3 regions of the Burkholderia sp. FW306-1C-G01B genome follow, and region 2 is predicted to be linked to each of the others. Evidence: predicted binding sites of a transcription regulator. Region 2 holds the regulator's gene; each other region holds the start of a gene.

Region 1 (9,623 bases), on a different contig from region 2:
GTACGGCGCGGTCGCGGCCATGTCGAAGCCGGCTTCGCCGTCCGGCGCCACCGTCACGTCGTAGCCGGCCTGCGCAAGCGTCGCCTGCAGCAGCGCACGCATGGTCGCGGAGTCGTCGATGGCGAGAATGGTTCGGATCATGTCTGTCTCGGAATCTCGGGAACGTCAGGGTTTCGGCGCCGCGGCGGCGGCACTCGCGACCGCCGGACGCGCGGCCGGCGCCGGGCCGGCGAGCTGCTGCGCGAGCAGCTTCGAGCCCGCCGCGTCGGCCGACAGCGTCGTGGTCGTCGCGTCGTCGCGCATCAGCGCTTCTTCGGATTTGCGGTTCAGCACGATCACGCTGATCCGGCGGTTTTCCGGATCGAGCGGGTCGGCCTTGTTCAGGTTCTGCGTCGACGCGAGGCCGAGCACGCGCAGCACTTTCGCCTCGTCCATGCCGCCGGAAATCAACTCGCGGCGCGACGCGTTCGCACGGTCGGCCGACAGCTCCCAGTTGCTGTAGCCGCCCTCGCCGCCCGCGTACGGCACGGCGTCGGTGTGGCCCTGGACGATGATCCGGTTCGGCACGTCGTTCAGCGTCTTGCCGATCTCGCGCAGGATGTCGCGCATGTACGGCTCGACGTGATCGCTCGACATCGCGAACATCGGCCGCTTCTGCGTATCGACGATCTCGATGCGCAGCCCCATCAGCGTCGAATCGATGCGGATCTGCTGCTTGAACTGGCGCAGCGTCGGGTTGGCCTCGATCGCGGCCATCAGCTTGATCTGCAGGTCGTGCAGGCGCGCCTGCTCGCGCCGCTCGATCGCGCCCTGCGCCTGCGCTTGCGCCTGCTCGTCGACCGGCTTCGCGACGCGCTCGGCGAGCGACGTCGTGCCGTCGGTGCGGCGCAGCGTGCCGGCGTCGGTACTCGACAGGTCGCGGCCGCCGGCGTTGATGATGCTGGAGTCCTGCGAGTTGCGGTCGCCGCTGCCGAACAGCGCGGCCTTCAGCGGCGTGTTGAAGTATTCGGCGATCCCCTTCAGCTGCACCGGCGTGACCGAGCTCAGCAGCCACATCAGCAGGAAGAACGCCATCATCGCGGTCATGAAGTCCGCGTACGCAAGCTTCCATGCGCCGCCGTGGTGGCCCTTCTTCGCCGGGGCCACCCGCTTGACGACGATCGCGCGATCCTTGCTCTTGCTCATTGGTCGCTCCGCGTCACTTCGCCTTCACGCGGCGCACGTGCTCTTCGAGCTCGGAAAACGACGGCCGCTCGGTCGAGAACAGCACCTTGCGGCCGAACTCGACCGCGATCGCCGGCGCATAGCCGTTCAGCGTCGCGAGGATCGTCACCTTGATGCACTGGAACATCTTGGTCGACTCGGCGACGCGCTGCTCCGCGAGGCTCGCGAGCGGCCCGATCAGCCCGTACGACAGCAGGATCCCGAGGAACGTGCCGACCAGCGCCTGCGCGATCATCGCGCCGAGCACCGCGGGCGGCTTGTCCGCGGACGCCATCGTGTGCACGACGCCCATCACGGCCGCGACGATGCCGAACGCCGGCATCGCGTCGCCGACGCGCATCAGCGCGTGCGCGGGGCCTTCGCCTTCCGAGTGATGCGTCTCGATCTCCTCGTCCATCAGGCTCTCGATCTCGAACGCGTTCATGTTGCCGCCCACCATCAGGCGCAGGTAGTCGGTCAGGAATTCGACGATGTGGTGATCGGCGAGGATCTTCGGGTATTGCGTGAAGATCGGGCTCTTTTCCGGATCGTCGATGTCGGCCTCGAGCGTCAGCGTGCCTTCCTTGCGCGCCTTCGCGAGCAGCACGTACAGGAGCGCCATCAGCTCCATATAGACGTCCTTCGTGTATTTCGAGCCCTTGAAGAGCGTCGGCAGCACGCGCAGCGTGGCCTTGATGGTCTTGCCACCGTTGCCGAGGATGAATGCGCCGACGCCGGCGCCCACGATCATCAGGATCTCGATGGGCTGGATCAAGGCGCCCAGATGCCCGCCTGCCAGCGCATAACCGCCGAAGACCGACAACAGCGTCACGAGTGTTCCCACGATAATCAGCACTGCCTGTCCCTCATGAAAGACCGGCGGGAAGATCGCCGTTAAACAGGTTTACGGCAGTCGGCAGGAAAACTTTCGCGGCCGCCCGGCGGCGGCCCGACGGTGTTTACCAGCAGTCGGCAGACGGTTCGCGCGGCCCGCGGCAGCCGCTTGCACCCCGCCCGGCGGCGCTCAGGCCGCGGCGGCGGCCAGTTCGGCGCGCGCGGCGGCGGCCTTGCGGGTCTTGCCCGCGCGCGACGGCGGCTGGCACAGGCCGCAGACGAAACCTTGATGCGGATCATGCGCGTGCGCGACGAAGTGGCCGCCGCAGCGCGTGCACGGGGTCATCTGCAGCATCCCCGAATCGAAGAAGCGCACGAGCGTCCACGCGCGTGTGAGGCTCAGCGCGGCCTCGTCGCCGGACAGGTTCACGTGCTCCTGATAGAGCCGGTACGCTTTCACGATCGACTGGATCGGCTCGCAGCGGCCGTGGTCCTGCATGAACCGGTAGATGTTGTAGAACAGCGACGAGTGGATGTTCGGCTGCCACGTCATGAACCAGTCGGTCGAGAACGGCAGCATCCCCTTCGGCGGCGACACGCCCTTCAGTTCCTTGTACAGCTTGATCAGACGGTCCCGCGACAGGCTCGTCTCCGCCTCCAGCAACTGCAGCCTGGCGCCCAGTTCGATCAGTTCGATGGCGAGGGTGATTTCCTTCACCTCGATCACGACGCTTTTGCTTGCCATGGTGATAACCGTCCGCTTGACGTGGTTCGGATGGGTGGCCAATACGCTGCCGGCCGGCGCGGCACGCCGGGACAAACGCAAGGCGGGATGGATCAGCGGACGCTTTCGACCTGCTGCCCGGCCATCAGGATGGCCGAGTGGGCATGCGCGACGACATCGCTGCGGCCCTTGTCGGCGAGCGACGACAGCAGTGCGTGATCGTCGAAGCGGAAGCGGCACAGCATCTGGTTCGACGCGGCGAGCTTCACGGTCTGTGCGAGCGTGAGGTTCGCGAGCACGTCGGCCAGTTCCTGGGAAATTCCCATGCGGAACATGCCCATCGCCTTGTCTTCCCGCAACAGGCGTTGCGCGAGGAGGAGGTACGACAGGTTGACCTCTTTGATCTCACTGAGCATTTCGCTGGTAGCGCTCATGATTCCCCCGTTAAAGAGCTTTGCTTTGGCCATTCGTGTTATGACAACGTTTGCTCGATCAGCGCGCACCAGGCGCTCAGTCGGCTCGTTTATATTCTTACAGGGCAAATTTTGGCCAAACGGCATTTATGTCGGTATCAGCGAAGTGGCGTATGCCGCGCAGGATTTGTCTGTAATCCGTGTAGGAATTTTTCCGACAAGGCGAATTGAAAGGGGGCAATCGGGAAAGCGGGTGACGGCGCGGATTCGGCCGAGATGGGTTCGATGACCGCCGCGCAATGGCGGAAGGCTTGCCGGCAAGGCCGCCGACCATCGGATCGGTAAAAATTATAGTGGTTTTTCACGATGGCGCAACAATAGTTGATTCTGTCTCGATTTATGTTTTCCCGCCCTTTTTCTCGGGGTTTTCGCGTATTTCATCGTGTAACAAGCCTTAAGTGTTTGAAAAAACACTCGAACCCCTCAGGCCGATATCGATAATGGACTCCAATGGGCGGCGGCGCGAGCCGTGCCGGCCCGCCCCGCAGCTTGCCGTCCGGCGCCCCGCGCACCCCGCCCAGGGCCCGGCCACGTACCGCCAACAGCGTGCGTCGGCGAGTTCCGCAACCTTGTAGGGGATCCGCATCGGCGCCGCAGCGCCCACACGGATCGACATCGGAGAACATCCATGCGAATTGCCCAGATCGCGCCCCTTTACGAAGCCGTCCCGCCGAAACTCTACGGCGGCACCGAGCGTGTCGTGTCCTACCTCACCGAGGCGCTCGTCGAACTCGGGCACGACGTGACGCTGTTCGCCAGCGGCGACTCCGTCACGTCGGCCCGCCTCGAGGCGGCCTGGCCGCGCGCACTGCGGCTCGACCCGTCGATCCGCGATTCGATGGCGCCCCACATGCGGCTCCTCGAGCAGGTCGCCCGCGTCGCACATGAATTCGACGTGCTGCACTTTCACCTCGATTACCTGCCGTTCCCGCTGATGTCGCGTCTCGACACGCCGTACGTGACGACGCTGCACGGCCGCCTCGACCTGCCGGAGTTGCAGCCCGTGTTCGACTCGTTCCCGGACGCGCCGGTCGTGTCGATCTCGAACAACCAGCGCAAGCCGCTGCCGCAGGCCGCGTGGGCCGGCACCGTGTACCACGGGCTGCCCGACACGCTGCTCACGCCGCAGCCGGGCGTGAAGCCCGAATATCTCGCGTTCCTCGGTCGGATCTGTCCCGAAAAGCGCGTCGACACGGCGATCCGGATCGCCGCGCAAAGCGGGCTGCCGCTGAAGATCGCCGCGAAGGTCGACAAGGCCGACGCCGACTACTTCAAGGAAGTGATCGAGCCGCTGCTCGGCCAGGCGCACGTCGAATTCATCGGCGAGATCAACGAAGCGCAGAAGCCCGCGTTCCTGTCCGGCGCGAAGGCGCTGCTGTTTCCGATCGACTGGCCGGAACCGTTCGGCCTGGTGATGATCGAGGCGATGGCGTGCGGCACGCCGGTCGTCGCGTTCAATCGCGGCTCGGTGCCGGAAGTGATCGAGGACGGCGTGACCGGCTTCATCGTCGAGGACGTGCAGGGCGCGGTCGGCGCATTGCACCGGATCGACAGCCTGTCGCGCACCGCGATCCGCGAACGGTTCGACACACGTTTCAGCTCGAAGGCCATGGCGCAGCGTTATGTCGAGACTTACGAATCGCTTTGCACGGCTACCGGGCAACCGGCATTGCGCCGGGTCGCAGGCGCCTGACGCGGAAATCCGCGCGGAAATATTCCGTAAAATCCGCGCCGAAATCGGCGCGCAAAACCGCAAAGCAAAAGAGCCGCATCGACGATGCGGCTCTTTCTTTTTGGCTTTCCGTCATTCGATCAGGAATCGATCGCGGTTTTTCCCGACGATCCAATTCGGCGGCTTGCCGCGCCCGCTCCAGGTCGCACCCGACTTCGGATCACGGTATTTCGGGGGCAGCGGCGCCTTCTTCGGCGGGCGGCCGCGCCGCGCCCGCTCCGCGAAGCCCAGGTCCTGGGCCGTCAGGCCGTATTCGGCAATCATTCGCTGGACGTCGGCAATCACCGCCGCCACTTCCTGGCGGCGTACGTCGTCCGCCTGGGCCTGCAGATCGGCGATCTGCGCCTTGAGTTTCGCGTATTGAGACATTTTTTCGACTCCCTTTTCGATGATGCGGCCCCGGCGAATCCGACCGGGACACAAACATCCGTTACGCCATCCGTACTGCCGCCCTGCCCTTCGAAATAAATACTGTCATCTTTAACCAATTCGGCTATATCGAGAATGCGGGCTTATTCTAATAAAAGGCATTCGTCAGCCATTCAAATTTAACAATCGTTGACCCTCCCGGACCCGATTCATTTCCTATAATCCAGACCAATTCCGGGCGACGGAATAAATCCGTCGTGTCGTCCGGTTGTTTTCAACCCACTTGAACGAGGTCCTTACATGAAGCTTTCTCAGCGTCTCGCTGCAGAGGTATTCGGCACGTTCTGGCTGGTGCTCGGCGGGTGCGGAAGCGCTGTGCTGGCCGCCGCCTTTCCGGGCCTCGGCATCGGCTTTGCCGGCGTCGCACTTGCCTTTGGCCTGACCGTGCTGACGATGGCATTCGCAATCGGCCACATTTCGGGCTGCCACCTGAATCCGGCGGTGAGCGTCGGCCTGACGGTCGCCGGGCGTTTCCCGGCACGCGATCTCGCGCCGTACATCGTCGCGCAGGTTGTCGGCGCAACGCTCGGCGCGTTCGTGCTGTACCTGATCGCGACCGGCAAGCCGGGCTTCGACGTCGTCGGCAGCGGTTTTGCGACGAACGGCTTCGGCGAGCGCTCGCCCGGCCACTACTCGCTGGCGGCATCGTTCATCTGCGAAGTCGTGATGACGGGTTTCTTCCTGTTCGTGATCCTCGGCGCCACCGACAAGCGCGGCGTGCCGGCCGGCTTCGCGCCGATCGCGATCGGCCTGTGCCTGACGCTGATTCACCTGATCTCGATTCCGGTCACCAACACGTCGGTGAACCCGGCGCGCTCGACCGGCCCGGCGCTGTTCGTCGGCGGCGACGCGATCGGCCAGCTCTGGCTGTTCTGGGTGGCACCGCTGATCGGCGCGGTACTCGCCGGGATCATCTACCCGCTGGTCGCAGGGCGCGACGACGCCGTCGACCTGCTGCCGGCATCGGCTCGCACAAGCGAATAAAACACTACGGGGTTACGCGAGCAGAGCAGCGAGCCTCACGCTGTCGAAGAACATCGAGGCAGGCAATTTCGACGGGCGCCCTTGGCGCCCGTTTTTCATTGCCGCTCGGGAAGCACGCTCGGGGCGTTCGCTCAGGAAGCGGCGACGTTGTCCTCGAGCGAGAACAGCGTGCGCAGGTGGCGGGCGACGCCCGCATCGAAGTTGTTGCCGATTCGCGGGATGTGCGGCAGCCGCGCGACCAGGTCGGGATTTGCGTTGTTCATCATGAACGCGTGGCCGGCGGTTTCGAGCAGGTCGATGTCGTTCATGTTGTCGCCGAACGCGACGCAGTGGCCGGTATCGACGCCGAGCCGCGCGAGCACCGTGCGCAGCGCGCGACCCTTCGACACGTTCGCGGTCATCACTTCCAGACAGTCGGGCAGCGAGTACGTGACGTACAGCGCATCGCCGAACCGCACGCGCATCTGCTCGGCGACGATCGCCAGATCGGCCGGTTCGCCGATATACAGCACCTTCGCGATATCCGCGCCGTCGTGCGCGGGCATGTCGATCACGTCGTACCGGAAGCCCGAATCCTGGTGGAATTCGAGCAGGTGCGGCGCATCGCGGTCGATCAGCCAGCCTTGGTCGGTGAACAGGTTGACGATCACGCGGCCATGCGTGCCGACGACGTCCGGCTGCACGAGGCCGCGGACGATCGCGGGATCGATGTCCTGCGCGTGGATCGTCGTGTCGTCCGGCGCATGCACGCGCGCGCCGTTCGACGTGATCAGGTACGGCCGGATGCCGAGCACGTCGCGAATGCCCGCGACGTCAGCGTAATGGCGCCCCGTGGCGATCACGAACTGCAGGCCGTCGCGCTCGAGCCGGCGGACGGTATCGATCGTGTACGGATCGAGCTGGTGGTCGCTGTTCAGCAGGGTACCGTCGAGATCGGTGGCGATGACTTTGTACATGGGACGGAAGAATGGCGCTCAGGGCTCTGCGGAACGGCCATTCTAACGTCGCGCCCGGCTGCGCGCCGGACGGTTCCCGGTCAGGCGCCGCCTTCGGCGCCGCTGCGGAGCGCTGTCAACCCGCCGTCAACCCGCCTTCAACCGCCTTCCGCAGCCCGCAGCGCCTGCAGCGCGAGCTGCAGCGCGCCATGCGCCGAATCGTCGAGCGGCGCGCGCAGCCGCGCGGCGTGGCGCGCCGGCACGGCCGGCGCGAGCGCGTCCGCGAGCCCACCGCACAACGCGACCGGCAGCGCCTGCTGCGGATCGAGCGCATCGATCATCTTGCCGATCTCTTCGCCGGCCTGCGCGATCAGCGCGCCCGCGACCGGGTGCGAGCGGTGCGCGAACACGATCGGCGCGAGCCGCGCATAGATCGTCTGGTTCGCATCGCACGACCACTGGACGAGCGCGTCGCGATCCTGCGCGCCCGTTTCCGCGAGCAGCGCGTCGGCGAACGCGTCGCGCGGCACGCGGCCGTCGAGCGCCTGTTGCGCATATGCGAGCGCACGCACGCCGAGCCACGCGCCGCTCGCCTCGTCGCCGGACGGAAAGCCGAAGCCGCCCGCGATCCGGCACGCGCCGCCCGCATCGAGCGCCGCCGCGATACTGCCGGTGCCCAGCGCGACGATGAGCCCCGGCGCGCCGCCGTGCGCGCCGACGACGGTCGTATACGCGTCGCTCTCGATCGCGAGCGCGCCGAGCGGCGCCTGCGCGCGGAACGCGGCGAGCCACGCCGCGTTGTTGACGCCTGCGAGCCCGCAGCCGAGCGCGCACTGCGACCACTCGAACGCGAAACCGGCGCGCGTGAACGCATCCGCGCAGGCCGCGCCGATCGACGCCCACGCGCGCTCGATGCCGAGACCGAGCCCCGACGGGCCGCCGCGCCCCTGCGCGAGCTCGCGCCCGTGCCGGTCGGCCAGCACCGCGCGCGTACCCGTGCCGCCGCCGTCGATGCCGATCGCAAAAAGTAATGCCGCCATGCTTCCATCCCGCTGATTCGAACAGGCGCCAAGCTTAACCGGATCGGCGCCGCGCGCCCATCTGCCGTTCGGCCGGCTATCCCGCGAAAAGGGCTTCCGCTATGCTGGCGCGATCGAACCGACACTGAAAACGAGGCAGACGATGTCGCAGCGGTGCAACTGGGTGAAGACGGAAGCGGATGCTCACTATCACGATACCGAGTGGGGCGTGCCGTCGCACGACGATCGCCACTTGTTCGAAATGCTGATCCTGGAAGGCGCACAGGCCGGGCTGTCGTGGTCGACGATCCTGAACAAGCGCGCGGGCTATCGCGAAGCGTTCGCCGATTTCGACGTCGACGCCGTCGCGCGCTTCACGCCGAAGCACATCGAGAAACTGCTGGAGAACCCCGGCATCGTGCGCAACCGCGCGAAGGTGCAATCTGCGGTGACCAACGCGCGCGCCGTGCAGCGCATCCGCGACGAGCACGGGTCGCTCGCCGCGTTCCTGTGGTCGTTCGTCGGCAACACGCCGGTCCAGAACGCATGGGAGTCGTATCGCGACGCGCCCGCGTCGACCGAGCAATCCGACGCGCTCAGCAATGCGCTGAAGGCGTACGGCTGCAAGTTCGTCGGTTCGACGATCTGCTATGCGCTGATGCAGGCGACCGGCATGGTCAACGATCACGAGACCGGCTGCCCGTGCCACGCGCAATGCGCGGCGCTCGGCGGCAAGCAGCCGGCACGCCGGCGCAAGGCGGGCTGACCAGCGCCAACCATCACCCGGAGCCGGCAACGGCTCTGCCCCCTCCAATCACCGCGCGGCGCGTGACGACGCCGGCACGACCGACCGCGAGCGACAGATAGATCACCAGCACGCGCGGGTCGGCGGCCTCGACGTCACGGCATCGGGACTTTCCCGGCCTCCAAAAGCAAAACGGCGGAGCGGCCTCTTTCGAGACACACTCCGCCGTTTTCGCGGCGAACCGTAGCGGCGAGCCGTAAGACGCTCTTAGTGGAGCTTCTTCGGCAGCATCTGGCTGCGCAGGCGCTTGTGCAGGCGCTTGACGGCTGCTGCCTTCTTGCGCTTGCGGACTGCGGTCGGCTTTTCGTAAGACTGGCGTTCGCGCAGCTCAGCGATCAGGCCATTTTTTTCGATAGCGCGACGAAAGCGGCGAATCGCCACTTCGAACGGCTCGTTTTCTTTCAGAAGAATCGTCGTCATGTCGTTCCTAAATTGCTTAAACGGTCAAAAACGTAGCGGCCAAGCGCCACGCACCGGCCATCCGA
Region 2 (9,623 bases):
AGGCGAGCGACAGCAGCGGAGCGAGCGGATGACGGAATACGGTGCGATGCGAGCGGGATCGGGAATGGCGAAGGGTAGCGCGACTGGCGCGCTCGCGTCATGCCGGTTGGCCGGTAAATCGAATGCCGCACGACCGGATCGATTATCGATCGCGTCGGGATTCATTCGGTTGTAATCAAACGCCGGATTATCTGAAGGTGTGGTTTCTGTCAGATTTTCACGATTATTAAAATGACGCGGCATGCAAGCCGGCGGCGCCGCATTACGCTGTGACAGCCGTTCCGAGCCGGTGCGACGGGGTTTCGCTTGGCCGGTATGCGAAAAGAGATGGAGCCTGTCGAAATTCGAACATATAATTCCCGCGTTGTTTCCGGGGTCGCCAATATAAAACAGGAGGGTAATAAAATGAATTTTTCCGAGGCTGTTCGTTCCGTACTCAATCAATACGCGAAATTCGAAGGCCGTGCGCGTCGTGCCGAATACTGGTATTTCGCGCTGCTGAGCTGCATTCTTTCGGTCGCCGCCCAGGTGCTCGGCGCGATCGGCCGCGACGCGGGCCTGATCGCGCTGCTGCTGCTGGGCGCGATCTTCCTGATTTCGCTGGCGCTGATCATTCCGGGCATCGCGGTCAGCGTGCGCCGCCTGCACGATACGGGCCGCTCGGGCTGGTTCCTGCTGCTCGGGCTCATTCCGGTCGTTGGCCCCATCCTGCTGCTCGTGTGGATGTGCTCGCGCGGCACCGCAGGCCCGAACCGCTTCGGCTCGGATCCGATCCCGGCGGCCTGAGCGCCGCCTGCCCCGACGCGCGATGCCGTCGCGTCGGGGCCTGACTTCCTCGTTTTCTCCGCTTCACCGTTCCCCGCTTCACTCCGCCACCGTCCCGTCCGGGAACCTTGCCGGAAACCTCGCTCCACCGTTGCGCCGATCGCCGTGTTTTTCCGCCGCATCGCACCGCGTCGCGCGCCGCTCCGTCCCCCATCCAGCCTCGTTCGCACCGGCTCGCCCGATTCCCCGAAATACCCCCCTTTCCCGGCTTTGCTCGACCGATCGGCGTTTGACGCCTCCATGAATAATCGGTGTCACTGGAAAGCGGCATTCCGCCGTACCCGACTGGAGGCCCCGTGGCAGACGAGAGCGATCTCGACAAGACCGAAGCCGCCACTCCCAGACGCCGCGAGAAGGCGCGCGAGGAGGGGCAGGTCGCGCGTTCGCGCGAACTGGCTTCGTTCGCGCTGCTCGCGGCCGGGTTCTACGGCGCGTGGCTGCTCGCGGGCCCGTCGGGCGCGCATCTGCAGGCGATGCTGCGCGGCGCGTTCACGTTCGATCGTGCAACCGCGTTCGACACGAACCGGATGCTGTCGGCGGCCGGCAGCGCGAGCCTCGAAGGCTTCGCCGCGCTGCTGCCGATCCTCGCGCTCACCGGCCTCGCGGCGCTGCTCGCGCCGATGGCGCTCGGCGGCTGGCTGATCTCGCAGAAAACCTTCGAGCTGAAGTTCGACCGCCTGAACCCGATCTCGGGCCTCGGCCGGATCTTCTCGATCCAGGGGCCGATCCAGCTCGGGATGTCGCTCGCGAAGACGCTGGTCGTCGGCGGGATCGGCGGCATCGCGATCTGGCGCAGCAAGGACGAACTGCTCGGCCTCGCGACGCAGCCGCTCGGCGCGGCGCTGCCCGACGCGCTGCATCTCGTCGCCGTGTGCTGCGGCACGACGGTCGCCGGGATGCTGGTGGTCGCCGCGCTCGATGTGCCTTACCAAATCTGGCAGTACAACAAGAAGTTGCGCATGACGAAGGAAGAAGTGAAGCGCGAGCATCGCGAGAACGAAGGCGATCCGCACGTGAAGGGGCGGATCCGCCAGCAGCAGCGCGCGATCGCGCGCCGCCGGATGATGGCGGCCGTGCCGAAGGCCGACGTGGTCGTCACGAACCCGACGCACTTCGCTGTCGCGCTGCAATACACGGACGGCGAGATGCGCGCGCCGAAGGTCGTCGCGAAGGGCGTGAACCTCGTCGCCGCGCGCATCCGCGAACTCGCGGCCGAGCACAACGTGCCGCTGCTCGAGGCGCCGCCGCTCGCGCGTGCGCTGTATCACAACGTCGAAATCGAACGCGAGATTCCCGGCTCGCTGTACTCGGCCGTCGCCGAAGTGCTCGCGTGGGTCTACCAGCTCAAGCGCTTCCGTTCGGAAGGCGGCGCGTTCCCCGCGGTGCCGGTCGATCTCGACGTGCCGGCCGAACTCGACAAGGGCACGTCGGTGCCCGCCGACGATGAGCGCGAGGAAGCCGAGGACACGCTCGGCACGCAAGGCGCGCAAGGAGCCTCGTGATGATTAGCCCCCACGCTCACATTCGTTCGCTGCCCCCCAAGGGGGCGACTGCCTCCCTTGGGGCGGCCCGGCGGGAGGCAGCATGAGCACCCCGACCGGCCTGTTCGCGAAGCGCACGAACCCGTTCGCGGGCACCAACCTGCGCGCGCTCGCGGGCCCGATCCTCATCTGCATGATCCTGGGGATGATGATCCTGCCGCTGCCGCCGATGCTGCTGGATCTGCTGTTCACGTTCAACATCGCGCTGTCGGTGATGGTGCTGCTCGTCAGCATGTACACGATGAAGCCGCTCGACTTCGCGGCGTTCCCGAGCGTGCTGCTGTTCTCGACGCTGTTGCGCCTGTCGCTGAACGTCGCGTCGACGCGCGTCGTGCTGCTCGAGGGCCACACGGGCCCCGACGCGGCCGGGCAGGTGATCGAGGCGTTCGGCCACTTCCTCGTCGGCGGCAACTTCGCGGTCGGCATCGTCGTGTTCGTGATCCTGATGATCATCAACTTCATGGTGATCACGAAAGGCGCGGGGCGGATCGCCGAAGTGTCCGCGCGCTTCACGCTCGACGCGATGCCCGGCAAGCAGATGGCGATCGACGCCGACCTGAACGCCGGCCTCATTAACGAGGAACAGGCGCGCAAGCGCCGCCTGGCCGTGTCGCAGGAAGCCGAGTTCTACGGGTCGATGGACGGCGCGTCGAAGTTCGTGCGCGGCGACGCGATCGCGGGCCTGATCATCATGGCGATCAACGTGATCGGCGGGCTGATCGTCGGGATGGTCCAGCACGACATGAGCTTCGCGGCGGCCGGCACGAACTACACGCTGCTGACGATCGGTGACGGCCTCGTCGCGCAGATCCCGTCGCTCGTGATCTCGACCGCGGCCGGCGTGATCGTGTCGCGCGTCGCGACCGACGAGGACATCGGCACGCAGATCACCGGGCAACTGTTCACCAACCCGCGCGTGCTGACGATCACCGGCGTGATCATCGTGATCATGGGGCTGATCCCGGGGATGCCGCACTTCGCGTTCCTCGCGCTCGGCGGCGGCGCGATCTGGCTGGCCCGCACGCAGACGAAGCGCGCGGCGGCCCGCAAGGCGGCCGGCGACGTGACCGACATCGCGCCGCCCGCCGCGCTGCCGTCCGACAGCCACGAGGCGACCTGGGACGACGTGCAGCTGATCGACCCGCTCGGCCTCGAGGTCGGCTACCGGCTGATCCCGCTCGTCGACAAGAACAGCGACGGCGAGCTGCTCAAGCGCATCAAGAGCATCCGCAAGAAATTCGCGCAGGAAATCGGCTTCCTGCCGCCGGTGATCCATATCCGCGACAACCTCGAACTGCGGCCGAACGCATACCGGATCGCGCTGAAGGGCGTCGAGATCGGCGTCGGCGAAGTGTTCCCGGGCCAGTGGCTCGCGATCAACCCCGGCCAGGTGACGGCTGCGCTGCCGGGCGCCCTGACGCAGGATCCCGCGTTCGGGCTGCCGGCCGTGTGGATCGACGTCGCGCTGCGCGAACAGGCGCAGGTGTACGGCTACACGGTGGTCGACGCGAGCACGGTCGTCGCGACGCACCTGAACCATCTCGTCGTCCAGCACGCGGCGGAGCTGCTCGGCCGCCAGGAAGTGCAGGCGCTCGTCGAGCGCACCGGCAAGGACGCGCCGTCGCTCGTCGAGGACCTCGTGCCGAAGACGATCTCGCTGACGACGCTGCAGAAGGTGCTGCAGAACCTGCTCGAGGAAGGCGTGCCGATCCGCGACATGCGCACGATCCTCGAGGCCGTGTCCGAACATGCGGGCCGCGGCGACGCGTTCGAGATCACCGCCGCGGTGCGGCTCGCGCTCGGCCGCGCGATCACGCAGCAGTGGTATCCGGGCGCGGGCGAGATGCAGGTGATGGGCCTCGACTCGAATCTCGAGCGCGTGCTGTCGCAGGCGCTCGCCACCGGCGCGAATCCGGGCCTCGAACCCGGCCTCGCGCACAACCTTCTGACCGGCACGCAGCAAGCGATGCTGCGTCAACAGAATCTCGGGCTGCCGCCCGTGCTGCTGGTGCAGCACGCGCTGCGCGCGATGCTCGCGCGTTTCCTGCGCCGCAGCCTGCCGCAATTGAAAGTGCTGTCGTATGCCGAAGTGCCGGACACACGCACGATCAAAGTCGTTAACGTCATCGGGGGTTCCGCTTGAACATTCGCAAATTCACCGGCGCAACGAGCCGCGACGCGCTTCGTCTCGTGCGCGAGGCGCTCGGCGCCGACGCGGTCGTGCTGTCGAACCGCACGCTCGATGACGGCAGCGTCGAAATCGTTGCACTGGCCGATTCGGACCTGGCCGCGGTGACGCCGCCGGCCGCCGCACGGCCGCGGATCGCCGCGCCGCGCGTGCCGGAATCCGTGCCGGCCGCCGCGGTGCCGGGCATCGTGTCGCGCCCGGGCGCCGCGTTCGCGCGCCCGAGCGTCAATCCGTATGCGGCGGGCGATGGCGGGCTGCCGGACGTGTTTTCGTCGGTGTTCGGCGCAAGTGCCGAAGCGAACGAAACGGACGACGCGGACGAGACGGCGGCGCAACCTTCGACGCTCGACGCGGACGCAGCGGCTGCGGCTGCGCCGTCGACCGCCGCACCGGCCCCCGGATGGCCGGCCCCCGGTACGCCGGCCGCCGGATGGCCGGCCGCCGCTTCCGAACCCGCGCCGTGGCTCGTCGAGCACGCGAAGCGCCTGACGCAGCAGCGCGACGCGCTGATCGCGCGCACGCAGGCGACGCCCGCCGCGCCGCAAGCGAGCGCACTCGCGCCGCAGGGTGCCGCGAGCGCATCGTCGCCCGACTGGGCACGCGACATCGTGCGCGATGCCGAACGCCGGATGCCGGCTGCTGCCCCGCGCAAGCCCGACACGAACGCCGCGAACGCCGCGAAAGCGGCCGAGCGCACGCGCCTGTCCGCCGATACCGCCGCCGCGGTGGCCGATGCGGTGAAATCGCGCGTCGAACGAATCGTCAACGACACGGTGATGCACGAACTCGGCGAACTGCGCGGGATGATGGAAGAGCAGTTCGACAGCCTGATGTGGCACGACCGCCAGCGTCGCAGCGCCGTGCACGGCGCGCTGACGAAGCACCTGTTCGCGGCCGGCCTGTCCGCGCAGCTCGTGCGGATGCTCGTCGACAACCTGCCGTCCGGCGACGGCGCGCAGACCTTCGAGCAGGCCGTCGAATGGGCGCAGTCGGTGCTCGCGGCGAACCTGCCGGTGCTCGACAGCGAGGACGCGCTGATGGAGCGCGGCGGCGTGTTCGCGCTGATGGGGCCGACGGGCGTCGGCAAGACCACCACCACCGCGAAGCTGGCCGCGCGCTGCGTGATGCGCTTCGGCGCGAGCAAGGTCGCGCTGCTGACCACCGACAGCTACCGGATCGGCGGCCACGAGCAACTGCGCATCTTCGGCAAGATCCTCGGCGTGCCGGTGCACGCGGTGAAGGATGCGGGCGATCTCGCGCTCGCGCTGTCCGAACTGCGCAACAAGCACATCGTGCTGATCGACACGATCGGCATGAGCCAGCGCGACCGCGCGGTGTCCGACCAGATCGCGATGCTGCACGGCGCGAACGCACCGGTGCAGCGCCTGCTGCTGCTCAACGCGACGAGCCACGGCGACACGCTCAACGAAGTCGTGCAGGCGTACCGCAGCGCGGGCGAGCATCCGGACCTGGCCGGCTGCATCCTCACGAAGCTCGACGAGGCGACCCACCTCGGCGGCGTGCTCGACACGGTGATCCGCTACAAGCTGCCGGTCCATTACGTGTCGACCGGCCAGAAGGTGCCGGAGAACCTGTATGTCGCATCGACCAAGTTCCTGCTGAAGAGCGCGTTCTGTGTGCCGCGCGACGGCTCGCCCTTCGTGCCGCAAGACGAAGACATGCCGACGCTGCTCTCCGCACTGACCGCACGTTCCACCGCCGAGCTGCACGAGGTGCGATTTGGATAAACGAATCATCGACCAGGCCGAAGGGCTGCGGCGCTTGCTGGCCGGGCGCGCGTCGCGCATCGTCGCGGTGACGGGCGGGCCGGCGGGCGTCGGCTGCACGTCCACCATCGTGAACCTGGCGGCGGCGCTCGCGTCGCTCGGCAAGGATGTGCTCGTCGTCGACGAGCGCGCCGACGTGCATTCGGCCAGCGCGACGCTCGCGGGCGCGTGGCTGCGCGACGGCGAGCGCACGCGGGTGGCCGCCGGCTTCGGCCTGTGCGCGGCCGCGCGGCTCGCGCGCGCCGGCTACAGCGACACGCAACTGAGCGACTTCATCGACGGCCCGGCCGACATCGTCCTCGTCGACGCGCAGCTCGGCGCCGACGGCTCGTTCTCGGCGCTCGCACGCGAAGCGCACGACGTGCTGGTCGTCACGCGGGTCGCCGCGCAGGCGATCACCGAGGCGTACGCGTGCATGAAGCGGCTGCATTTCGCGCACGCGTTCGCGCAGTTCCGCGTGCTGACCAATCACGTCGGCAGCCATGCGGATGCGAAGACGGCCTTCGACAACCTCGCGGGCGTCGCAAGCCGCTACCTGACGGTGTCGATTGCCGACGCGGGCTGCGTGAGCGCCGATCCGCTCGTCGAACACGCGCGCGAGCTGACGCATGCGGTGGTCGACGCGTTCCCGTCGGCGGCGGCCGCGCGCGACTACCGGCAGATTGCCGCCGACCTGCTGTACTGGCCGATGCGCCCGCGTTCGGGTGCGGACCGCGCCGTCCACGCGGGCGGCAAGCCGTCGTATCAGGCGGGCGCGGCACACGCCGCGTGAGCGCTACCGGAAGGAGAGAGCCATGATGTACAACGCTCAAGGAAAGATGTCCCAGGCCGACGTGCTCGCGCAATATGCGCCGCTCGTGCGTCGCCTCGGGCTGCAGCTCGTCGCGAAGATGCCGGCGAGCGTCGACCTCGACGACCTGATCCAGGCCGGCATGATCGGCCTGATGGACGCGGCCGGCCGCTACAAGGAAGACCAGGGCGCGCAGTTCGAGACCTACGCGACGCAGCGCATCCGCGGCGCGATGCTCGACGAGCTGCGCAGCAACGACTGGCTGCCGCGCAGCCTGCGCAAGACGTCGCGCGAGGTCGAGCACGCGGTGCACCAGGTCGAGCAGCATCTCGGCCGCTCGGCGAGCGAGACCGAGATCGCGCAGCACCTGAACATGCCGCTCGACGAATACCAGGGGATGCTGCAGGACCTGCACGGCAGCCAGCTCATCTACTACGAGGATTTCGACCGCGCGGCCGACGACGAGCCGTTCCTCGACCGCTATCGCGTCGATCACGCCGATCCGCTGTCGTCGCTGCTCGACGAGCATTTGCGCGAGGCGCTCGTCGAGGCGATCGAGCGGCTGCCGGAACGCGAGAAGCTGCTGATGTCGCTGTACTACGAACGGGGTCTGAATCTGCGCGAGATCGGCGCGGTGCTCGAAGTGAGCGAATCGCGCGTGTGCCAGCTGCACAGCCAGGCCGTCGCGCGCCTGCGCGCGCGGCTGCGCGAACAGGCGTGGGTCGGCGCGGAGTCCTGACCCTTTCCAGACGGCAACGCGCGCCGACGCCGCGCGCTTGCGCATTTTGCGCGCCGATTTGCTACAATCCCTCCCGTTTTCCGAGGAGCGTTGCGACGGACCACTCTGCGTCCGCCAGGCTCGGAAGGCTTCACCAAGCAGCCGTGCGGCGCGCGTTTCGCGACCGTCGCGCCGGCTCCGCTTCCTGAACGGCGCTCACGTCACCAATCTAGAACTTTTTTAGAAAGGAGGGCGTGATGAACGCCATTATCGATTCGCAAGCTTCCAAGGATTACGTCGTCGCCGACATGGCGCTGGCCGGCTGGGGCCGCAAGGAACTGAACATCGCCGAGACCGAAATGCCGGGCCTCGTGCAGATCCGCGACGAATACAAGGCGCAGCAGCCGCTGAAGGGCGCGCGCATTGCCGGTTCGCTGCACATGACGATCCAGACGGGCGTGCTGATCGAGACGCTGAAGGCGCTCGGCGCGGACGTTCGCTGGGCCTCGTGCAACATCTTCTCGACGCAGGACCACGCAGCGGCCGCGATTGTCGAAGCCGGCACGCCGGTGTTCGCGTTCAAGGGCGAATCGCTCGACGAATACTGGGAGTTCTCGCACCGTATCTTCGAATGGCCGAACGGCGAATTCGCGAACATGATCCTGGACGACGGCGGCGACGCAACGCTGCTGCTGATCCTCGGCGCGAAGGCCGAGAAGGACCGTTCGGTGATCGCGAAGCCGACCAACGAGGAAGAAGTCGCGCTGTACAAGTCGATCGCGAAGCACCTCGACATCGACGCGACCTGGTACTCGAAGCGCCTCGCGCACATCAAGGGCGTGACCGAAGAAACCACGACCGGCGTGCACCGCCTGTACCAGATGGAAAAGGACGGCCGCCTGCCGTTCCCGGCGTTCAACGTGAACGATTCGGTCACGAAGTCGAAGTTCGACAACCTGTACGGCTGCCGTGAATCGCTCGTCGACGGCATCAAGCGCGCGACCGACGTGATGATCGCGGGCAAGGTCGCGGTCGTTGCCGGCTACGGCGACGTGGGCAAGGGCTGCGCGCAGTCGCTGCGCGGCCTCGGTGCGACCGTGTGGGTCACCGAAATCGATCCGATCTGCGCGCTGCAGGCGGCGATGGAAGGCTACCGCGTCGTGACGATGGAATACGCGGCCGACAAGGCCGACATCTTCGTGACGGCGACCGGCAACTACCACGTGATCAACCACGATCACATGAAGGCGATGCGCCACAACGCGATCGTCTGCAACATCGGCCACTTCGACTCGGAAATCGACGTCGCGTCGACCCGCCAGTACCAGTGGGAAAACATCAAGCCGCAGGTCGACCACATCATCTTCCCGGACGGCAAGCGCGTGATCCTGCTGGCGGAAGGCCGCCTCGTGAATCTCGGCTGCGCGACCGGCCACCCGTCGTTCGTGATGTCGAACTCGTTCGCGAACCAGACGCTCGCGCAGATCGAGCTGTTCGTGCGCGGCGGCGAGTACGAGAACAAGGTGTACGTGCTGCCGAAGCATCTCGATGAAAAGGTCGCGCGCCTGCACCTCGCGCGCATCGGCGCGAACCTGTCCGTGCTGTCGGACGAGCAGGCTTCGTACATCGGCGTGCAGAAGGACGGCCCGTTCAAGCCGAACCACTACCGCTACTGATGCGCCGCCGCCGCCGTGCCGTGCGCGCCCTGCTTCGGGGCACACGGTGCGGCGGCGGCACGGCGCCGGATCGCCGGCCTTCGCGTTGCGCCTTCGGG
Region 3 (9,623 bases), on a different contig from region 2:
CGGTCCCGCGCATGCTAGAGTCTCTGTCCCGCATTCGCATCCGGTTCCGTCGATGAAGCACCTCCTCCTGCGCGCCGCACCCTTCGCCCTCCTGCTCTCCGCATTCGCCATCGCGCCGCTCGCGCACGCGGAGGAAGTCGGCAGCGTCAATACCCACTTCCGCGTAACGGGCTCCGACCGCGTCGTCGTCGAGGCGTACGACGATCCGGTCGTGAACGGCGTGACCTGCTACGTGTCGCGCGCCCGCACGGGCGGCATCAAGGGCACGCTCGGCGTCGCCGAGGATCCGAGCGAGGCGTCGATCGCGTGCCGGCAGGTCGGCCCCATCACTTTCAAGGAACCGCTCAAGCAGCAGACCGACGTGTTCAGCGAACGCATGTCGTTCATTTTCAAGACGCTGCACGTCGTGCGCGTGGTCGACAAGAAGCGCAACACGATCGTCTACCTGACCTACAGCGACCGCATCGTCAGCGGCAGCCCGAAGAACGCCGTCACCGCGGTGCCGATGCCGGCCGGCACGACGATTCCGGTCAAGTAAGGCCCGCACCTGACGGGCGCGCGAGCGATACACTGTCGGTTCGACCGATCCCGCGCCCGATCATGTCCGCCACCCGCCTCCCAGACTCCGCACGCTACTGGCGCACGCCGCTGCTGCCGGACGCGGATCTCGTCACGGCCACCTATCGCGACCACACGTTCGCACCCCACTGGCACGACGCGTACACGATTCCCGTGATCCTCGAAGGCGCGGAACGCTTCACCTATCGCGGCAGCGGCCATGTCGCCGAAACGGGCACCGTGCCCGTGATCAATCCCGGCGAAGTACATACGGGCTCGCGCGCGGCCGACGAAGGCTGGTGCTATCGCGTCAGCTACATACCGGTCGAATTCATCCGCGAACTCACCAGCGCGATAGCCGGCTGCCCGCAGGACGCACCGTGGTTTGCCCCCGACGTGATTCGCGACGCCGACCTCGCGGCCCGGCTCGCGCTGGCGCACCGGATGATGGAAGCCGGCAGCGAGCGCGCGCTGTCCTCCCATGCGCACGGGCAGCCGGCCGACGATCCGGCGGCCGGCGATCCGGCGGCCGGCGATCCAGCCTCCGGCGCACCGCGCATCTATGATCCGCTCGCCGCCGAAACGGCCATGCTCGACGCGCTGTCGACGCTGATCGTGCGCCATGCCGACGCGCAGCCACGACCGGCGCCGCTCGCGGCGGACGAGCCGCGCGTCGATGCGATGCGCGAGCGGCTCGCCGCCGATCTCACGTGCACGGTGACGCTCGACGAAGTCGCGCAGGCGGCCGGCCTGTCGCCGTTCCACGCGGCGCGCCTGTTCACGCGTACGACCGGCATGCCGCCGCATGCCTGGCGCAACCAGCTGCGCTTGCAGCGCGCGCTGGCGCCGCTGCGGGCGGGCGTGCCCGTCGCCGACGTCGCGGCGGCCAGCGGCTTCGTCGACCAGAGCCACTTCACGCGGCATTTCAAACGGATGTTCGGCGTGCCGCCCGGGCGCTGGCAGGCGAGCTGACGCGCGGCTTCCCGCATCCGGCCGCTCGCTTGCCGCTGCGCCGACAAACGCCCGGGCAGCCACCCCGCCCGCGACCGCAAGAACATACAAGCCCGAAAACCACCAGCCCGCTATCCTCCAGCGCATGGAGGAGCACGCTTTGAACCCGACACCCGCATCGCCCCGTCGCCGCCCGCTCAACGAATGGCTCGACGGCGCGCGCGACACGATCCCGATGATGATCGGCGCGGCGCCGTTCGGCGTGATTTTCGGCACGCTCGTCGGCGGCGGCCCGCTTGCCGCATGGCACGGCGTGCTGATGTCGCTCGCCGTGTTCGCGGGCTCCGCGCAGTTCATCGCGCTCGGCCTGATCGCGGGCAGCGCGAGCTTCGTCGTCGTACTCGCGACGACGCTGATCGTGAACCTGCGCCACCTGCTGTACAGCGCGACGCTCGCGCCCTATGTCGCGCACCTGCCGCTGCGCTGGCGCGCCACGCTCGGCGCGCTGATGACCGACGAGGTGTTCGCGGTCGCCTATGCGCACTACCGGCACTTCCCGCCCGGCACGATCGGCCCGCACTACTTTTTCGGCTCCGGGCTCGCGATGTACCTGAACTGGCAGGTCTGGACGCTCGCGGGCATCGGCTTCGGCGCGGCATTCCCGGGCCTGCAGTCGCTCGGCCTCGATTTCGCGATGGCGGCGACCTTCATCGCGATCGTCGTCCCGCAGCTCGGCACGCTGCGCTATTTCGCGGCGGCCGCGACGGCCGGCACGCTCGCGTACTTCTGGCAGGGCTGGCCGTACAAGCTCGGGCTGCTCGGCGCGGTTGCCGCCGGCGTCGCGATCGGCGTCGCGCTGACACTGCGGCACGAGCGCTCGCGCGCGCGGTCACGCACGGAGGCCGCATCGTGAGCTACGCGCTGCTGATCCTCGGGATGGCCGTCATCACCTACGCAATCCGCACGACGCTGTTCCTGTTCGGCGAGCGGCTGACCTTCCCGCCGCTCGTGCGGACCGCGCTCGGCTTCGTGCCCGTCACCGTGCTGACCGCGATCATCGTGCCGATGACCGTCTCGCCGCATGGCGGCACGGCCGAACTGACCTGGCGCAATCCGCAGCTCGTCGGCGCGCTCGCCGCCGTGCTCGTGTCGGCGGCGACCCGCCGCCCGCTCGTGACGATCGCGGCGGGGCTCGCGGTGTTCTTTTTCTGGCAAGGGATCGTGCTGCCGCACTGGCTGCCCGCCTGAGCGGACACTCCACCACGCGCGCTCAAGTTTCCGCGCGGCGCGCCGATATAGGAAATGAAAACCCGCCACCGGCCTCGGCGCGCACCGGTCAGTCGACGCTGCGCCCGCACCGGTGCGCCGTGCCGACCGCCGGCCTGCGCGGGCCGCCATCGAGACGATTCATGGGCCAGATCACCCTTTCCCTCAAGGACGACACGCTCGAGTCCCTGCGCAAGGACTACGACGCGTTCGTCCGCGTGTCGCTGAAACTCGACCCGCAGTTCGCGACACCGTCGTTCGAGGATTTCCTGCGCGCGAAGCTGCTCGACAACATGGTTCCGCTGACCGAGCACGCGGTGCAGCGCATGCTGCAGGGCGGCCAGTACGCGTGGGCAAAGCGCACGCTAGACAAGGAATTTCCGGACGTCGTCGCGATCCTGATGCGGCAGGCCGGCGAATTCGGCTTCGGCTTCGCGTCGCGCTCCGAATGGACACCCGACGAACTCGCGAGGGCATGCCGCGACTGGGCGAAGGCGATCGTCGCCGAGGCGCAGGGCGACCCGGCGCAGATCGACCCGCTCGCGTCGCAGATCAAGGGCGCGGCTCAGGACATCCAGGCGCTCGAAGAACTGATGCAAACGCCCGCATGGCGGCTCGCGGAATCGCTGCGGCAACGGATTTACGAGGCCAAGCTCGCATGCGAGATGAGCGTCGGCAGCACCGCGCGCGACAAGCTCGGCGAACTGCGCGGATTGCTGCGGCTCGGGCTCGCACATGGCTCGTTCCAGAAACAGGAAGCGCAGCAGATCATGGAATACCTGCGGCTGCTGAAACCGGAGATCTTCGTCGAAGAGCCGTACGACGTCTTCGCGCGGCTCGCTGCGTGGCTGCGCAGCGTATTCACGCCGGCTGCCGCGCGCCCCGCGCAGGGACAAGGCCAGGGACAGCGTCGGCCGTGACCGCACGCCCGCGCTGCTGAAAGCATGAACACATGAAAACGGCCCGGTTCGCGCGAAGCGAACCGGGCCGCCGGACGGCCGCCGTCGCGACGCGCCGTCCAGGGCGAGCGTCGCGCGGCGCCAGGCACCGCTTACTGCGTGGCGCCCTGGGCCGATGCACCGCCCTCCGCGCCGACCGATGCACCGCCTTCGGTCGCTTCGCCGGCCTTCGCCTTGGCCGAGCCAACATGGCTCTTGGCCGACTTCGCGGTGTGCTTCGCGTGCTTCTTGGCCGAGTGGACGGCCGACGACGCCGTATCCTTCGCGCCGTCGGCTGCCGCGCCGACCGCATCGGTTGCGCCGCCGACCGCATTGCCCGACGCGTTCGCGCCGGCGCTGCCCTGCACGCCCGCGCCGACACCCGCTGCCGGGGTCTGCGCCTGCACGCCGGCACCTGCCGCGCCCTGCGCCGCCGTGCCCGTCTGGGCAAACGCGGCCGAAGTGGCGAACGCCGTCAGCGCGGCACCGATCAGCATCGTACGAATCTTGGACATGACAATCCTCCTCAAGAAGTTGTGGGCGCGAACCGCAGCGATGCGGTCCGTCGCGTCCCCCGCCGCAACACGCAGCAGGTACGACAAAAGACCCGCGGCCCGCACGGCAGGTTCTCGAATCTCTCAGACTGTTACCCACCGTTTCATTTGCTGACGAATCGCTCACAGTCCTTAACATCTGCGTGCCGCGACCGCCCGCGCTCGCGCGCCGGCCCGCGGTGCCGTATGATGCGAGGCGATTCCTTCCGCGCATTGCGCACCTTCTTCGTCATGCCCAACCTGGATTTCACGCTGACCGGCGAATACGTCGAGCTGCACAACCTTCTGAAGATCACCGGCCTCGCGGACAGCGGCGGTACCGCGAAGCTGATCGTCGCGTCCGGTGCGGTGAAAGTCGACGGCGCGGTCGAGCTTCGCAAGACCTGCAAGATCCGCGCGGGCCAGGTCGTGCTGCTCGGCGACACGCGCATCGCGGTGCGCGAGGCTTAGGGCCTGTTCCCCCTGTCCGCGACATGGCCATCGGCGCGCGCGTTCGACACGGTACGAATAAAGCCGTAAGCTAGCCGTCTCTCAAAATAAATACAGACAGCGCGGGCCCGCACCCGCGCGAGCGCCCATTCCATGTCGCACTCCGGTCTCACGCGGACGGCCTCCGCGCCGCCGTCGCTGTCCAGTCACGCTGCCGATACCGCGCGCCTCGCCGCACCGCTCGCGATCGCGCAACTTTCACAAATGGCGATGAGCGTCACCGACACGGTGCTGCTCGGTTCGCTCGGCCCCGATTCGCTCGCGGCCGGCGGTCTCGGCGCGAACTTCTTCTTCGTCATCGTCACCATTCTGCAAGGCGTGCTGTCGTCGGTCAGCGTGAGCGTCGCACATGCGCGCGGCGCCCAGGCCGAGGACCGCGTGCCGCACATCTACTGGACCGGGTTCGCGCTGTCCGTGCTGCTCGCGATTCCGGCAATCGTCGCGCTGTCGCTGGCCGAACCGATCCTGCTGATGTTCCACGAGCCGCCGCTGCTCGCGCATCACGTCGGCGAATACACGGGCATCCTGCGCTTCGCGGCGCTCGGCAGCCTGATCGGCGTCGGGCTGATGCGCGCATTCCTGCCGGCGATCGGCGCCGCGCGGCGGCTGCTGTGGGTGTCGATCGGCGGCGTCGGCGTCAACGGCGTGCTGAACTACGGGCTGATCCACGGCGCATTCGGGCTGCCGCGCCTCGGCTTTCTCGGGTCGGCGGTCGCGACGACGATCACGATCTGGCTCACCGCGCTCGCGCTGATCTGGCTGCTGCACGGCCGGCAGCGCTTCCGCCATTTCGTGACCGCGGCGCGCCCGAAGCTGCCCGTGATGGGCGAGCTGATCGGCATCGGCTGGCCCGTTGCGATCACGTACGGGGTCGAATCGACGCTGTTCCTCGGCACCGGCCTCACGGTCGGCGTACTCGGCGCGACGTCGCTCGCCGCGCACCAGATCGCGCTGAACGTCGCGTCGGTATCGTTCATGGTGCCGCTCGCGATCGGCCAGGCCGCCAACGTCCGGGTCGGCTACTGGGTCGGCGCGGGCTCGCCCGTCGCCGCACGGCATGCGGGCTTCGTCGCACTCGCGCTCGGCGTCGCGTTCATGTCGCTGTCGGGCGTCGTGATGATCGTCGCGCCGCACACGATCGTCGGCCTGTATCTTCATCTCGACGACCCGGCCAATGCGGCCACGGTGTCGCTCGCGGCATCGCTGCTCGGCATCGCCGCGGTGTTCCAGATCGTCGACGGGATGCAGACCGTCGCGTCGGGCGCGCTGCGCGGCTTGAAGGACACGCGCATCCCGATGCTCGCCGCGACCTTCGGCTACTGGGGCATCGGCTTCCCGACCGGCTACTGGTTCGCGTTCCATGCGGGCCTCGGCGCGCGCGGCCTGTGGTGGGGGCTCGCGGCCGGCCTCGCGAGCGTCGCGGCGCTGATGGCATGGCGCTTTCATCTGAAGACCGCGTCGCTCATCGCGGCGCGGCATTGAGCGCGACACGACACGAAATCGCGGCCGACGCTATGCTTGTCGGCTGAAGACCCGAAGTCCCGAAGACGCCGCGCGAGCGGCGCGACTGCCTCACGATACGCCCGGCGCCGCGCATTGCGCGGCCTTTCCCCTTTCCAAGAGGAGTGCATCATGAACGAAGCAGTTCGGATGGAACGCGACACGTTCGGCGAGATCGCCGTGCCGGCCGACCGGCTCTGGGGCGCGCAGACCGAGCGCTCGCTGCAGAATTTCCGGATCTCGACGGAGAAGCAGTCGCCCGAGCTGATCCACGCGCTGGCGATCGTCAAGCGTGCCGCGGCGGCCGTGAACCAGTCGCTCGGCGTGCTGGCCGACGACAAGGCGCGCGCAATCATCGACGCGGCCGACGAGATCATCGCCGGCAAGCATCCGCGCGAATTCCCGCTCGCGGTCTGGCAGACGGGCTCCGGCACGCAGACCAACATGAACCTCAACGAGGTGATCGCGAACCGCGCGAGCGAGCTGATGGGCGGCGAGCGCGGCGAAGCGCGCAAGGTTCATCCGAACGACGACGTGAACCGCGGCCAGTCGTCGAACGACGTGTTCCCGACCGCGATGCACGTCGCGGCCGCGTACGCGATCGTCAATCACCTGCTGCCGGCGCTGCGCACGCTGCGCACGACGCTCGACGCAAAATCGAAGGCGTTCGCCGACATCGTGAAGATCGGCCGCACGCACCTGCAGGACGCGACACCGCTCACGCTCGGCCAGGAGTTTTCCGGCTATGTCGCGCAGCTCGACCAGGGCATCCGTCACGTCGAATCGGCGCTGCCGCACCTGTACGAACTCGCACTCGGCGGCACCGCGGTCGGCACGGGGCTGAACGCGCATCCGGAGTTCGCGGTGCGCGTCGCCGACGAAATCGGCCGCCTGGCGAAGCTGCCGTTCGTGACGGCGCCGAGCAAGTTCGAGGTGATGGCGGCGGCCGACGCGCTGGTGTTCGCGCACGGCGCGCTGAAGACCGTCGCGGCCGGCCTGATGAAGATCGCGAACGACGTCCGCTGGCTCGCGAGCGGGCCGCGCTGCGGGCTCGGCGAGCTGTCGATTCCGGAGAACGAGCCGGGCAGCTCGATCATGCCTGGCAAGGTGAACCCGACACAGTCGGAGGCCGTGACGATGCTGTGCTGCCAGGTGTTCGGCAACGACGTCGCGGTCAACGTCGGCGGCGCGAGCGGCAATTTCGAGCTGAACGTGTTCCGGCCGATGATCGCGCACAACGTACTGCAATCGGTGCGGCTGCTCGCCGACGGCGCGCAGAGCTTCAACGACCACTGCGCGGTGGGCATCGAGCCGAATCGCGCTCGCATCGACCTGCTGCTGAACGAATCGCTGATGCTCGTGACGGCGCTCAATCCGCATATCGGCTACGACAAGTCCGCGCAGATCGCGAAGAAGGCGCACAAGGAAGGCACGACGCTGAAGGCCGCCGCGCTCGCGCTCGGCTATCTGACCGAGGCGGAATTCGATGCGTGGGTGCGACCCGAGCAGATGATCGGCTCTCGGTAACGGCGGAACGACGGGCGCGGTGCAAACGGCGCGGCGCCCGCGACGGTCAGACCGCGCCTTTCGCGACCTCTTCCGGCTTCATCTCGACAATCTTGTCGAGCGCGGCCCGCACATCGGCCGCATATTTCGCGAGCACCTTCTGTTCGTCGGTCTCGGGCACGAACGGCGGCACCGGCACCGGGTTGCCGTTCTCGTCGACCGCGACGAACACGACCAGGCAATCGGTCGTCTGGCGCAACACGCCGCCCTTCGGATCGCCGGCGTGCACGGATACATGGATGTGCATGCTGGTGCGCCCCGTCGCGACGACGCGCGCCTTCAGCTCGACGAGATTGCCGACCAGGATCGGGCGCTGGAAACGGATGTTGCCGACACTGACCGTCACGCAATAGCGGCTCGACCAGACGGCCGCGCACGCATACGCGACCTCGTCGATCCACTTCATCAGCGCGCCGCCATGCACCTTGCCGCCGAAGTTCACGGACGACGGCTCGGCGAGGAAGCGGAATACGGTTTCGGTGCGGTCGAGGGCGGCCGGTACGGGGGACGGTTGGGGCATCTTGTTGGCTCCGGGCGGCAGGGGCGCTGTGATCGGGCCATTATACGTTGCACTGCGGCAACGCGTCGCGGGGCGCCCCGTATGGCGCGGCGGCGCCGACGTGCCCGAAACGCACACGGATCGGCGCCCGTCAGCGGCGTATCGTGATGCCCTGGTCGATCGTCCCGTACATCTCGAGGCTGCCGCCCCGCGCGCCGGCAGCGCCCGCGCCGCCCTGCGCACAGGCCGAGCAGACGAGCACGGCCGCCAACAGGCAGAAAATCGTCTTCATCATTGCATCGTGTCACGTGCGGCGGCCCGCTGCCGCCGCGTCCGGCCATTCTACGCGTGCCCCGCACGGCGCCGCAGTCCGGTCTTCCGCAGGGTCGGTGCCCGCGCCGGTACCGCTATTCGACATTTCAGCCGGATCCGAAACATCGAATGCCCGCACCCACTACACTGCAAGTCACCCCGCCTGACGAGACACGACGATGACCGATCACGACGACCACCACTTTCCGGGCCTGAGCCGCATCGGCGCGCTGATCGCCGACCCGGGGCGCGCCGCGATGCTGTGGGTGCTGATGGACGGCAGCGCCCGACCGGCCGGCGAACTGACGATGATCGCGGGGCTGTCGCCGTCCGCGGCAAGCGCGCATCTCGCGCGGCTGACCGAAGGCGGCCTGCTCGCGCTCGAAGTGCGCGGCCGGCACCGCTATTACCGGATCGCATCGTCCGACATCGCGGCATCGCTCGAGGCGCTCGCGAACGTCGCCCGCGCGGCCGCGCCGCACCGCCCGGTTCCGCCGCCGTCGCGCACGGTGCCGGCCGAACTGCGCTACGCACGCACCTGCTACGACCACATGGCCGGCGAACTCGCAGTGCGCATCTTCGACGGGCTCACCGCGCGCGGCTGGCTGCTCGCCAACGGCGATGAGATCGAGACCACCGAACTCGGCACCCGGGCGCTCGCGCAATGGGGCATCGACGTCGCCCAGCAGCGCGCGCGCCGGCGCCGCTTCGCGTGTGGCTGTCTCGACTGGAGCGAGCGGCGCTCGCATCTCGGCGGCGCGCTCGGCGCCGCACTGCTCGAGAGCTTCTGTGCGCACGGCTGGATCGAGCGCTCCGCACGACCGCGCGTGCTGCGCGTCACCGTGCCCGGACAGCAGGTTTTCGACGGGTGGCTTACGTCCGCTTGACGCCAGCATTGCAGCTGCACGACAACGGCTCGCGATGGACAGGTTTTGTTACATGGCGTGCCATCCGGCTTACAAAACACCGAGCACTGAAACAGACCGAGCG

Evidence for each region. Region 2 encodes FliA, which starts transcription of late flagellar genes. Its sites were predicted from a motif close to CTAAAGTTTNNNNNNNNNNNGCCGNTA; they were not measured.
Region 1: motA (flagellar motor stator protein MotA) is a predicted target of FliA. The motif match lies at 2,108-2,134, and genes of this name have one in related genera.
Region 3: AC3WLY_RS17740 (DUF4088 family protein) is a predicted target of FliA. The motif match lies at 2,779-2,805, and genes of this name have one in related genera.

Annotation. Positions count from the first base shown of each region.
Region 1 is NZ_JBYSWZ010000018.1:4,771-14,393, forward strand. It holds gene AC3WLY_RS29365 (response regulator) at 1-141, opposite strand, end outside; gene motB (flagellar motor protein MotB) at 166-1,185, opposite strand; gene motA (flagellar motor stator protein MotA) at 1,199-2,059, opposite strand; gene flhC (flagellar transcriptional regulator FlhC) at 2,228-2,782, opposite strand; gene flhD (flagellar transcriptional regulator FlhD) at 2,875-3,195, opposite strand; gene AC3WLY_RS29390 (glycosyltransferase) at 3,863-4,927, shown strand; gene AC3WLY_RS29395 (H-NS histone family protein) at 5,039-5,335, opposite strand; gene aqpZ (aquaporin Z) at 5,636-6,379, shown strand; gene AC3WLY_RS29405 (Cof-type HAD-IIB family hydrolase) at 6,511-7,335, opposite strand; gene AC3WLY_RS29410 (glucosamine kinase nucleotide-binding domain-containing protein) at 7,473-8,354, opposite strand; gene AC3WLY_RS29415 (DNA-3-methyladenine glycosylase I) at 8,497-9,099, shown strand; gene rpsU (30S ribosomal protein S21) at 9,346-9,558, opposite strand.
Region 2 is NZ_JBYSWZ010000026.1:7,449-17,071, forward strand. It holds gene AC3WLY_RS34230 (DUF805 domain-containing protein) at 406-786, shown strand; gene flhB (flagellar biosynthesis protein FlhB) at 1,122-2,327, shown strand; gene flhA (flagellar biosynthesis protein FlhA) at 2,410-4,509, shown strand; gene flhF (flagellar biosynthesis GTPase FlhF) at 4,506-6,302, shown strand; gene AC3WLY_RS34250 (MinD/ParA family ATP-binding protein) at 6,295-7,113, shown strand; gene AC3WLY_RS34255 (RNA polymerase sigma factor FliA) at 7,136-7,870, shown strand; S-adenosyl-L-homocysteine riboswitch at 7,947-8,074, shown strand; gene ahcY (adenosylhomocysteinase) at 8,107-9,525, shown strand.
Region 3 is NZ_JBYSWZ010000008.1:168,087-177,709, forward strand. It holds gene AC3WLY_RS17720 (CreA family protein) at 53-538, shown strand; gene AC3WLY_RS17725 (AraC family transcriptional regulator) at 601-1,530, shown strand; gene AC3WLY_RS17730 (AzlC family ABC transporter permease) at 1,655-2,422, shown strand; gene AC3WLY_RS17735 (AzlD domain-containing protein) at 2,419-2,757, shown strand; gene AC3WLY_RS17740 (DUF4088 family protein) at 2,919-3,695, shown strand; gene AC3WLY_RS17745 (hypothetical protein) at 3,827-4,228, opposite strand; gene AC3WLY_RS17750 (RNA-binding S4 domain-containing protein) at 4,499-4,717, shown strand; gene norM (multidrug efflux MATE transporter NorM) at 4,850-6,238, shown strand; gene fumC (class II fumarate hydratase) at 6,389-7,783, shown strand; gene AC3WLY_RS17765 (acyl-CoA thioesterase) at 7,830-8,342, opposite strand; gene AC3WLY_RS17770 (hypothetical protein) at 8,473-8,613, opposite strand; gene AC3WLY_RS17775 (ArsR/SmtB family transcription factor) at 8,813-9,520, shown strand.